Regions from separate parts of the Epibacterium sp. ABV4_022 genome, predicted to be linked through region 2. Evidence: riboswitches for the same ligand, from Rfam matches in the RefSeq annotation. Region 2 holds a riboswitch; each other region holds the start of a gene.

Region 1 (2,192 bases), on a different contig from region 2:
ATCGCCATCTGTGCCCCGATCGCGCCTTATGCGGCCACCCGCCGCCACGTGCGCGAGGAAATCGAACAGTACGGCGCCTTTGTCGAGGTGCACGTCGCCACCTCGATCGAGGAATGCGAACGCCGCGACCGCAAGGGCCTCTACAAGCTGGCGCGCGAGGGTAAGATCAAGGAATTCACCGGCATTTCCGACCCTTACGACGTGCCGCAGAACCCGGAGCTGAGCGTCGAAACAGAGAATGTCGAGGTCGACAACTGCGCCCATCAGGTGCTGCTCAAGCTGGAAAGCATGGGCCTCATCAACGGCAATTGATCCTGCCGCGCCCTGACCAATCGCAGACGGCCCGCCCTTCCCGGCGGGCCGTTTTTCTATGCTGCCTCGCCAGTTCCCCGGGCCAGTTTCCGGGGCCAATTCCCCCGGGCCAGCCCCGCGGGGGCGTGAATTCCGACTGGACAGGCCACGCGGTTCCTGCAATCCTTTCCGCGATGGTGCCCGGATCGACAGGTCCGGCTGAAAAGGGAATACGGTGCAGGCGCCTTGCCTAAATCCGTGACTGCCCCCGCAACTGTAAGCGGCGAGCCTCTCCAAAGACGCCACTGGACCTCTGGTCCGGGAAGGTACGGAGACGGGCTGCGACCCGCGAGTCAGGAGACCTGCCATCTCGGGTGCGACGCGGTCGCGCCTCAGTCACTTTTTACCCGGGCGGGGTGCCCTGGGACGGAGAGACCGACATGGCCCGCATTGGACCTGAAACATCGCCGTTGCCCGTTTGTGCCCGCCCCCTTGCGCGGAGGGCGCGATGATACTGGAACTGACCATCCGACAACTGGACGTGGGCCCCCTGCCCACCGGAGAGGCCGAGCGCATGGCCCAGCTGGGCTACATGCAATGGCTCGGCGCACTGAACGGCCGGGCGAGCTACCACCGCGAGGCGCGGCACGCGCTGGACCTGGCCGTCCCCTTTGCCGAGGTGTCCCCGGCGGTTGCCGCGTTCTGTGACCTGCTGCGGGCCTCGCTGCAAATGCCACCGCAGCCGCTGACATTGACGCTGCCGCCGCGCACCCGGCGTGGGGGCGCCGCCGCCCGGCGCAGCCGCCGCATGCCGCAGTGATCTCCTGACCCACCGGCCCGCGCGCCCGCCGCCCCCCGGACCAAGTCCCCGCCTGCACGGGCAAGCCAGAGGCGCCGTTGTTGCACAGAGATGAAGAATCACGTCAGGCACCGGCGCCTGATGTGTCTTGCCGCAACACGCTACGGCTTGCGGCCCGGCTCCAACTGGCTGTCCCGCCCCGGCATCTCCCGTCTCAGCACCTACACGCGCGCGCCGCCGGCGCTCTGATCTGCGGCGCGGCGCGGTCGCCTGTTTGCCGCCATTGCCGGACTGTCACAAAACCGTTACAGACGCGGCGCGCAGATACAGAGGAGAGGACAGGTGTCCAAGACCGATCTAGAGCCGCGTCACCTTGAAACGCTGGACCGCGACCTCGATCGCCTGTCCTCGCTGGAACAGGCCACCGCATTTGTGGGCCGATCCAACGTCGGTTTGGGGATCGCCTTCGTGTTCATCCTGATCGTCGCCGCGGCGACCGGTCTGATCGTGGGGGATGCGGACAATACCGTCATCGTCGTCATCGCCGCCGCTTTCGGCGCCTATATGGCGCTGAACATCGGCGCCAACGACGTGGCCAACAATATGGGGCCCGCGGTGGGCGCCAATGCGATGTCGATGGGCTTTGCCATTGTCGTCGCCGCAATCTTCGAAAGCGCCGGGGCGCTGATCGCGGGGGGCGACGTGGTTTCGACCATCGCCAAGGGCATCATCGCACCCAGCAGCATGGCCAGCTCCACCATCTTTATCGCCGCGATGATGGCGGCGCTGCTGGCCTCGGCGCTCTGGGTCAACCTCGCCACCTGGATCGGGGCCCCGGTCTCCACCACCCATGCGGTGGTCGGGGGCGTCATGGGCGCGGGCATTGCCGCTGCCGGGTTTGCCGCCGTGAACTGGCCCAAGATGGGGGCGATCGCCGCCAGTTGGGTGATCTCGCCGATGCTGGGCGGGCTGATCGCCGCCGCCTTCCTGTGGTTCATCAAGTCCCGCATCATCTACCGCGACGACAAGATCGCCGCCGCCCGCACCTGGGTGCCGGTGCTGGTGGGCATCATGGGCGGCGCCTTTGCCGCCTATCTCTCCG
Region 2 (2,192 bases):
CAAAACGGTAATGACGCGGTTCTTGTCGCGGTGATATCCCGCGCAGAATTGCGCCATCTCGAACGCACCAATGGAAATACCATCGAGGTTTTCGCGGTTCTTGGACAGGCCGCCGTAGCTGATGTTCATGGTGAACGCGCCATCGGTCTTTTCCGAAACCAACTCCGCCAGTTTTTCGACGTGTTCCGTAAAGGCGCGGCGTTTGCCCCAGACGGACACGTTCCACTCGGTCGCCATGGCTTCGGCGGCAAAGGCACAGGTCAGGGTTGCGAGGGCGGTAAGCCCCAAGACATTTTTCATAATTTCCTCCCCAATTACGCATCTGAAGTGCGCGGTATGGGCGCAGGATCACCATTATGCCCCGGTTTGCCAACCCAAAAGTTGGATCCGATCGCCGGTGAACGCGGCAGACGCTGCGTAGCAAGGCGTTCCACAGCGGATTGAGAAGAACCTCGTCACGGATTGGACTTAGCCTGCACTAGCCGGCGGCCGTCCCGGCAAGACCATGTCGACAGGGCCGCTGCAGCGCACCGGGAATCCGCGCCTTGTCTCGAACCAAATAAACAATGTCGCAAATCGCAGATCGGGATTTGCGAATCTCGGTACAACTCGGTCCCAGAGGTGCCGCCCGGCGTGTCCGGGTGGAGAATTGGGAAGCCGGTGTAAATCCGGCGCTGCCCCCGCAACGGTCATGGAGACAGCGGGTGTGACATCGGCCACTGGGGGGAGGAACCCGGGAAGGCGTCGCACTTGGACCATCTGGTCTTCTCCTGAGCCCGGAAACCAGCCTCGAAAGATATCGTCAACCGCGGGTGGCGGTTTGGGCATCTTGAAGGGCGCGGCTTCCTCCGTTGCGACCTGACGGATTCCCATTGCCATCTGCACAAAAACCAACCGCGTGACGCTCCGTCTCAGGATCGCGAGCAGGCGGCAGGAGAGTCAGGGAATGAACAGCAATCTCAATGCGCTGATCGCCAATCATACGCCGGGTCATGCGCTCGCGCAGGCGTTCTATACCGACGCCGAGGTGTTCGAGACCGATCTACAAGAGATCTTCTACAAGGAGTGGCTCTTTGCCATTCCCGCCTGCGAACTGGAAAAGCCCGGCAGCTATGTGACCCATCAGGTTGGGGCCTTTAATGTCATCATCGTGCGCGGCAGCGATGATGTGATCCGGGCGTTCCACAATTCCTGTCGGCATCGCGGGTCTGTCATCTGCAAGGCGAAGAAAGGCAACAATCCGAAACTGGTGTGCCCCTACCATCAGTGGACCTACGAGCTGGACGGGCGTCTGCTTTGGGCTCGGGATATGGGACCGGATTTCGACCCTGCACAACACGGGCTCAAGACAGTCCACTGCCGCGAACTGTCGGGGCTGGTCTATATCTGTCTTGCGGAGGACGCCCCGAGCTTTGACGCGTTTGCCGACACGGTTCGCCCCTATCTGGACGTGCACGACCTGTCGAACGCCAAAGTGGCCTACGAGAGTTCGATCGTGGAGAAGGGCAACTGGAAACTGGTCTGGGAGAACAACCGCGAGTGTTATCACTGCGGCGGCAACCACCCCTCCCTGTGCCGGACCTTCCCCGATGATCCGTCGATCACCGGTATCGAGGGCGGCGAAACCCCCGCCAACCTGCAAGCGCATTTCGACCGTTGCGAAGGGGCCGGTATGCCGTCAAGCTTCTTCCTGAACGACGACGGGCAGTTTCGGATTGCCCGCATGCCGCTCAAGGAAGGCGCTGAAAGCTATACCCTGGATGGCAAGACGGCGGTGCGGCGCTGGCTGGGGCGGGCGGCGTTTGCCGATGCCGGCTCCTTGTTGAAATTTCACTATCCGACCACCTGGAACCACTTCCTGTCGGACCACTCCATCGTGTTCCGCGTCACCCCGATCAGCCCGACGGAAACCGAAGTGACCACCAAATGGTTGGTGAACAAGGACGCGGTCGAGGGCGTGGACTACGATCTCAATCGCCTGACCGAAGTCTGGGTCGCCACCAATGACGAGGACCGCGAGGTCGTCGAGTACAACCAGATGGGTATCAACTCCCCCGCCTATCAGCCCGGGCCGTATTCCGCGGTGCAGGAAAGCGGCGTGCTGCAATTCGTGGAGTGGTACCTCAATACCCTTAAGCGCAACCGCGATCCCCAAGCCATCGCGGCGGAGTAAGACCAAATGCCCAAAATGA
Region 3 (2,192 bases), on a different contig from region 2:
TAGAAAAGATGCCATACGTAGGTATGTTTTTAGTTTGCGACATTCTGTCCCGGATACCAGCCCATTGCCCGAGGTGCTTCCGGGGCGCGGAAAGGAACACATATGCGATTGAATGACACCACCGACGTGGCGATGCGCATCATGATCTATGCAACCTCGATCGGCCCCCGTCTGTTTACGATCGATCAGGTGGTCGAGGTCTACGGCCTGCCGCGCAGTACGGTGATGAAGGTGGTCAACGCGCTCACCAAGGGGCAGTTTCTGATCGCTCAGCGCGGGCGGGCAGGGGGGCTGCGGCTTGCACGTGACGCCGACGCGATCCGGCTGGGCGATCTGGTGCGTCACATGGAAACGGATTTTGATCTTGTTGAATGCATGCGCCCGACCAACCGCTGTACCATTTCGGGGTGCTGCAAGCTGATCTCCCCATTGGCGGAGGCCCGAACCGCATTCCTCGCGACGCTGGACCAGTACACGGTGCGCGATATTGCGCTGGCGCCTGCGGAGTTTGGTATCGCCGGATCCTGATCCTCGCGCGATGAAAGTCGGCGCGCAACGGGCTCAGGTCTGCGAAAGGGCGCCATGTGCAGTGGCCTTGAGGCGGACGTGCCAGGCGCGCGGGCGCTATATGCAATTGACAAGATCTCTTGCGGTTTCCATAAGAATGGCGTGAACGGTTCCACGGCGGGCGACATCTCGCGGTGGGAGTAAAAGGGAACACGGTGCGGCGTACCCAAAAGGGACCAAATCCGTGGCTGCCCCCGCAACTGTAAGCGGGACGTGCGACCGATAATGCCACTGGGATCTGTCCTGGGAAGGCCGGTTTGCATCATGCCCCGCGAGCCAGGAGACCTGCCGCGCACAAGGGTCGGGAGACCGATCCGTCTTGAAGCGGACGCCGGGGTGCGCGTCAGGCTCGGCTGGTCGTGCCCGATCAATCCCGTGTCTCACATCCCGTCTGTCCTTTCACCCGTGGGTTTCCCACCTGTTTGAGAGGCATGACATGACCAAGAAACTGTTTTCCGCCGCGGCGCTGGCCGCGCTCCTCCCGCTTGCCGCACAGGCCCATTTTGTGCTGCCCTACGCAGATCAGACCCAGATCGAACGCCCCGGCGATGTGCCGCTCGCGGTGGTTTTCTGGCATCCGTTCGAAAACGGCCATGTGATGGACATGGACACGCCCGAGGCGTTCTACATGATCCACAATGGCGAAATGACCGACCTGGCGGATCGCCTTGAGGCAGCCCCTTTCAAAGGCGCAGAGAACGAAGGCGCGGCCTTCAAGGCCTCGCTACCGGTGAAACGCTCCGGCGACTATGTGCTGGTGACCGAACCCGTGCCCTACTACGAGCAGAGCGAGGATATCTATATCCAGCAGCTGACCAAAGTGGTGTTCAACCGCAATGAGCTGCCCACCGACTGGATGAACCCCGTTGGCCTCGCGACCGAGATCGTGCCGCTGGTCAAACCCTACAACGTCGTTGCGGGGTCGAGTTTTACCGGTCAGGTGCTGCGCGAGGGGGAACCTGCCGCCGGTGTCGAGATCGAGATTGAATATGTCGCAGCCGCGCCGGACATCGAGGGCTTTTCCACGACAGAACCAACCGTCGGCACCATGCCGGGGGGGGCCATCGTCGCGATCTCCGACGAGAACGGCTATTTCACCTTTGGTGTTCCCAAAGCAGGCTGGTGGGGCTTTGCCGCGCTGGGATCGGGCCCGGTGACGGAACATGAGGGCAAGGAACTGAGCCAGGACGCCGTGTTCTGGATCCGCGCCTACGATATGGAGTGATCGATGCACATCGTTGACGGAGCCCTGTCAAATCCGGTTGTCATCGGCGGCGCGGTTCTCGCGGCAGGCGGCATTGCGCTGGGGTTGAAGCAAATGACGCTGGAGCGCATTCCCGCCACCGGCATGCTGTCTGCCTGCTTCTTTGTCGCCTCGCTGATCCATGTGCCGATCGGCCCGTCATCGGTGCATTTGATCCTCAATGGTCTGGCCGGGATGATCCTCGGCTGGGCCGCGTTCCCGGCCTTATTTGTGGGCCTGCTGCTTCAGGCCGTGTTCTTTGGATTTGGCGGTCTCACTGTGCTGGGAATAAACACGCTCAATATCGCCGGGCCAGCGGTCCTGGCCTGGCTGTTGTTCGGGCGTATGGTTGAACGCGGCACCCCCAAGAGCGGAGCGGTTT
Region 4 (2,192 bases), on a different contig from region 2:
CGGTGCCTGCTGCGCCCGGAGGCGCTGTCAGCCTCCAGCCACAACGAGCCGAACACTTCGTCGCGGTCGGTGTTTGCCGGGCTTTCCACCAGATAGCCTTCAGAGGTCGGAGACGTGGAGCCAAAGGGGAGCGTGTCCTCGCTGCCGTAGTGCTGCCAGGTGCGCCGCAGGGTGAAACCGGTGGTGATCTGATCCGTAATCTCATACCGACCGGTCAGGTTCACTGTTTCCCGGTCGTTGAACTCGGTGTCGCCGCCATCCAGCCGTGAACCGTCCTCGCCATCGGTCTGGCGCGTGTCGACGGAGAAGTTCAGCTCGCCGCGCTCGAACCGCTGCCGCACATAGGCATTGGCAGCACGGGTGCTGTTGGAGCCGACTTCGACGCCACCGCCATAAGAGGTGCCCGGCTTTTCCGCCCGCTTGGTGGTGATCGAGATCACGCCAGAGACGGCATTGGCGCCGTAAAGCGCCGATTGCGGGCCGCGCAGCACTTCGATGCGTTCGATATCGCTGACGGTCAGCCCGCTGAGGATATATTCGCCGCCCGACCCGGTATTGGCTTCGACCCCGTCGATCAGCACCAGCACGTGGTTGCCTTCGCCGCCGCGGATCCTCACTTGGGTAAAGCCGCTGCCGGTCGAGTTCACCGCCACGCTGGGAACGCCGCGCAGGGCATCTTGCAGGGTGGTAACTCCGCGTGTTTCAAGCTCTTGCGCGGTGATCACCGAGACCGAGCGACCATAGTTGTCCGCCTCGATCGGGGTCAGGCCGCCGGAGACGATGATCTCGCCGAGATCGATGACACCGCCCTCCTGAGCGGTTGCGATTGCGGGGACGACCACCAGCGCGGCGGCCAGTGACAGGCTTGCCTTGTCCATATTCCATTCCTCCCAGCCCGCGCGCAATACACACGCCAGGCACACCGCCCATGCCGGGCAGCGGGTCCAAATTTCGGGTCTTCGGAAGGCCTTGCCCCCGCAGACGGTGAGAACTGCCACCACTACGGAAGTCCGTTGTCCTTGGCGCGCCCCGCACCCGGACAGGGTGATCCTTCTGGCAGGTCTCCTGACTCGCGGGTCGAGGCTTTGCCGCGCCTTCCCACCCTTTCCGGGCAGTGGCATATCGCAGCATTGCTCTCCGCTCACAGTTGCGGGGGCAGTCACGGATTCGGCGCCTGTTGGCTACACCTCACCGTGTTCCCTTTTAACCGGGTGGTCTCCCAGCCGGACCAGAATGACCCGGGCTTAGACAAAGTGACGTGATCCTGTCAAGCGCCAAAGCCCGGTGCGACGGCGGTGTTGCCCCGGCAGCGGCGTACAAACGCCCTGCCCCAACGCCGCAGGGTCAGAGTTGGGTCGGGTTCGGCGCATCGCCATAGACCGCCACCGGGTCGAAGGTCTTGCGCGCCTCAACAAAGGTCAGCGGCGTCCCGGCCTCTGCGCCATGTGGCACGGCGCGGTAGAAACAGGACCGATAGCCCACGTGGCAGGATGCGCCGGAGCCGGTCACATCGACACGCAGCCACAGGGCGTCCTGATCGTCGTCGATGCGCGCCTCGACCACGGTCTGAACCAGGCCGGAGGTCGCCCCCTTGTGCCACAACACCTTCCGGGCGCGGCTGAAATAATGCGCCTCGCCGGTTTGGATCGTCAGGCGAAAGGCCTCGGCATTCATCCAGCCCAGCATCAGCACCTCACCCGAGGCTGCGTCCGTGGTGATGCAGGGCATCAGACCATCATCGCCGAATTTGGGCGCAAGGTCGGTGCTTTCCTCGACCTGTTCCACGGTGGTGCGGGGCTGAAAGTGCAGTTGTGTCATATCGCCTTCTCCGGCTTCTTGTAAAACGTAGTGTTATAACGTAACAGTCCTGAACGAAAGGCAACACACTGTAAAGAGGCCAGCACCGTGATGACCGAGCAGGACAAACGCATTCCCGTGACCTTGCTGACCGGGTTTCTGGGGGCCGGGAAAACCACGCTGCTAAACCATCTGATCCGCGACCCCGACGCGGGGCGGATTGCCGTCATCATGAATGAATTTGGCGATATCGGTCTGGACCACGACCTGATCGAAGAAGCCACCGAGGAGACCGTCCTGTTGCCGTCGGGCTGCCTGTGCTGTGCAATCCTGGGCGATCTGGCCAAGACGTTCGAGGACCTGATCGCAAAGCGGGACGCGGGTCAGGTGCAATT

Evidence for each region. Region 2 has a riboswitch for cobalamin ahead of ACXAF5_RS19325 (aromatic ring-hydroxylating oxygenase subunit alpha). Riboswitches for the same ligand answer to the same signal wherever they lie in the genome.
Region 1: it holds a riboswitch for cobalamin, as region 2 does, so the genes downstream of both, ACXAF5_RS14030 (hypothetical protein) here and ACXAF5_RS19325 (aromatic ring-hydroxylating oxygenase subunit alpha) in region 2, are expected to answer to the same signal.
Region 3: it holds a riboswitch for cobalamin, as region 2 does, so the genes downstream of both, ACXAF5_RS04375 (DUF4198 domain-containing protein) here and ACXAF5_RS19325 (aromatic ring-hydroxylating oxygenase subunit alpha) in region 2, are expected to answer to the same signal.
Region 4: it holds a riboswitch for cobalamin, as region 2 does, so the genes downstream of both, ACXAF5_RS11215 (TonB-dependent receptor plug domain-containing protein) here and ACXAF5_RS19325 (aromatic ring-hydroxylating oxygenase subunit alpha) in region 2, are expected to answer to the same signal.

The regions. Positions count from the first base shown of each region.
Region 1 is NZ_JBSWVA010000001.1:2,954,031-2,956,222, forward strand. Features, by position in the region: gene ACXAF5_RS14025 (bifunctional sulfate adenylyltransferase/adenylylsulfate kinase) at 1-312, shown strand, start outside; cobalamin riboswitch at 470-675, shown strand; gene ACXAF5_RS14030 (hypothetical protein) at 800-1,111, shown strand; gene ACXAF5_RS14035 (inorganic phosphate transporter) at 1,433-2,192, shown strand, end outside.
Region 2 is NZ_JBSWVA010000002.1:51,461-53,652, forward strand. Features, by position in the region: gene ACXAF5_RS19320 (C4-dicarboxylate TRAP transporter substrate-binding protein) at 1-300, opposite strand, end outside; cobalamin riboswitch at 603-806, shown strand; gene ACXAF5_RS19325 (aromatic ring-hydroxylating oxygenase subunit alpha) at 947-2,173, shown strand; gene ACXAF5_RS19330 (FAD-binding oxidoreductase) at 2,180-2,192, shown strand, end outside.
Region 3 is NZ_JBSWVA010000001.1:905,670-907,861, forward strand. Features, by position in the region: gene ACXAF5_RS04370 (RrF2 family transcriptional regulator) at 103-528, shown strand; cobalamin riboswitch at 658-874, shown strand; gene ACXAF5_RS04375 (DUF4198 domain-containing protein) at 1,004-1,792, shown strand; gene cbiM (cobalt transporter CbiM) at 1,796-2,192, shown strand, end outside.
Region 4 is NZ_JBSWVA010000001.1:2,383,052-2,385,243, forward strand. Features, by position in the region: gene ACXAF5_RS11215 (TonB-dependent receptor plug domain-containing protein) at 1-878, opposite strand, end outside; cobalamin riboswitch at 1,039-1,248, opposite strand; gene hisI (phosphoribosyl-AMP cyclohydrolase) at 1,345-1,818, opposite strand; gene ACXAF5_RS11225 (CobW family GTP-binding protein) at 1,909-2,192, shown strand, end outside.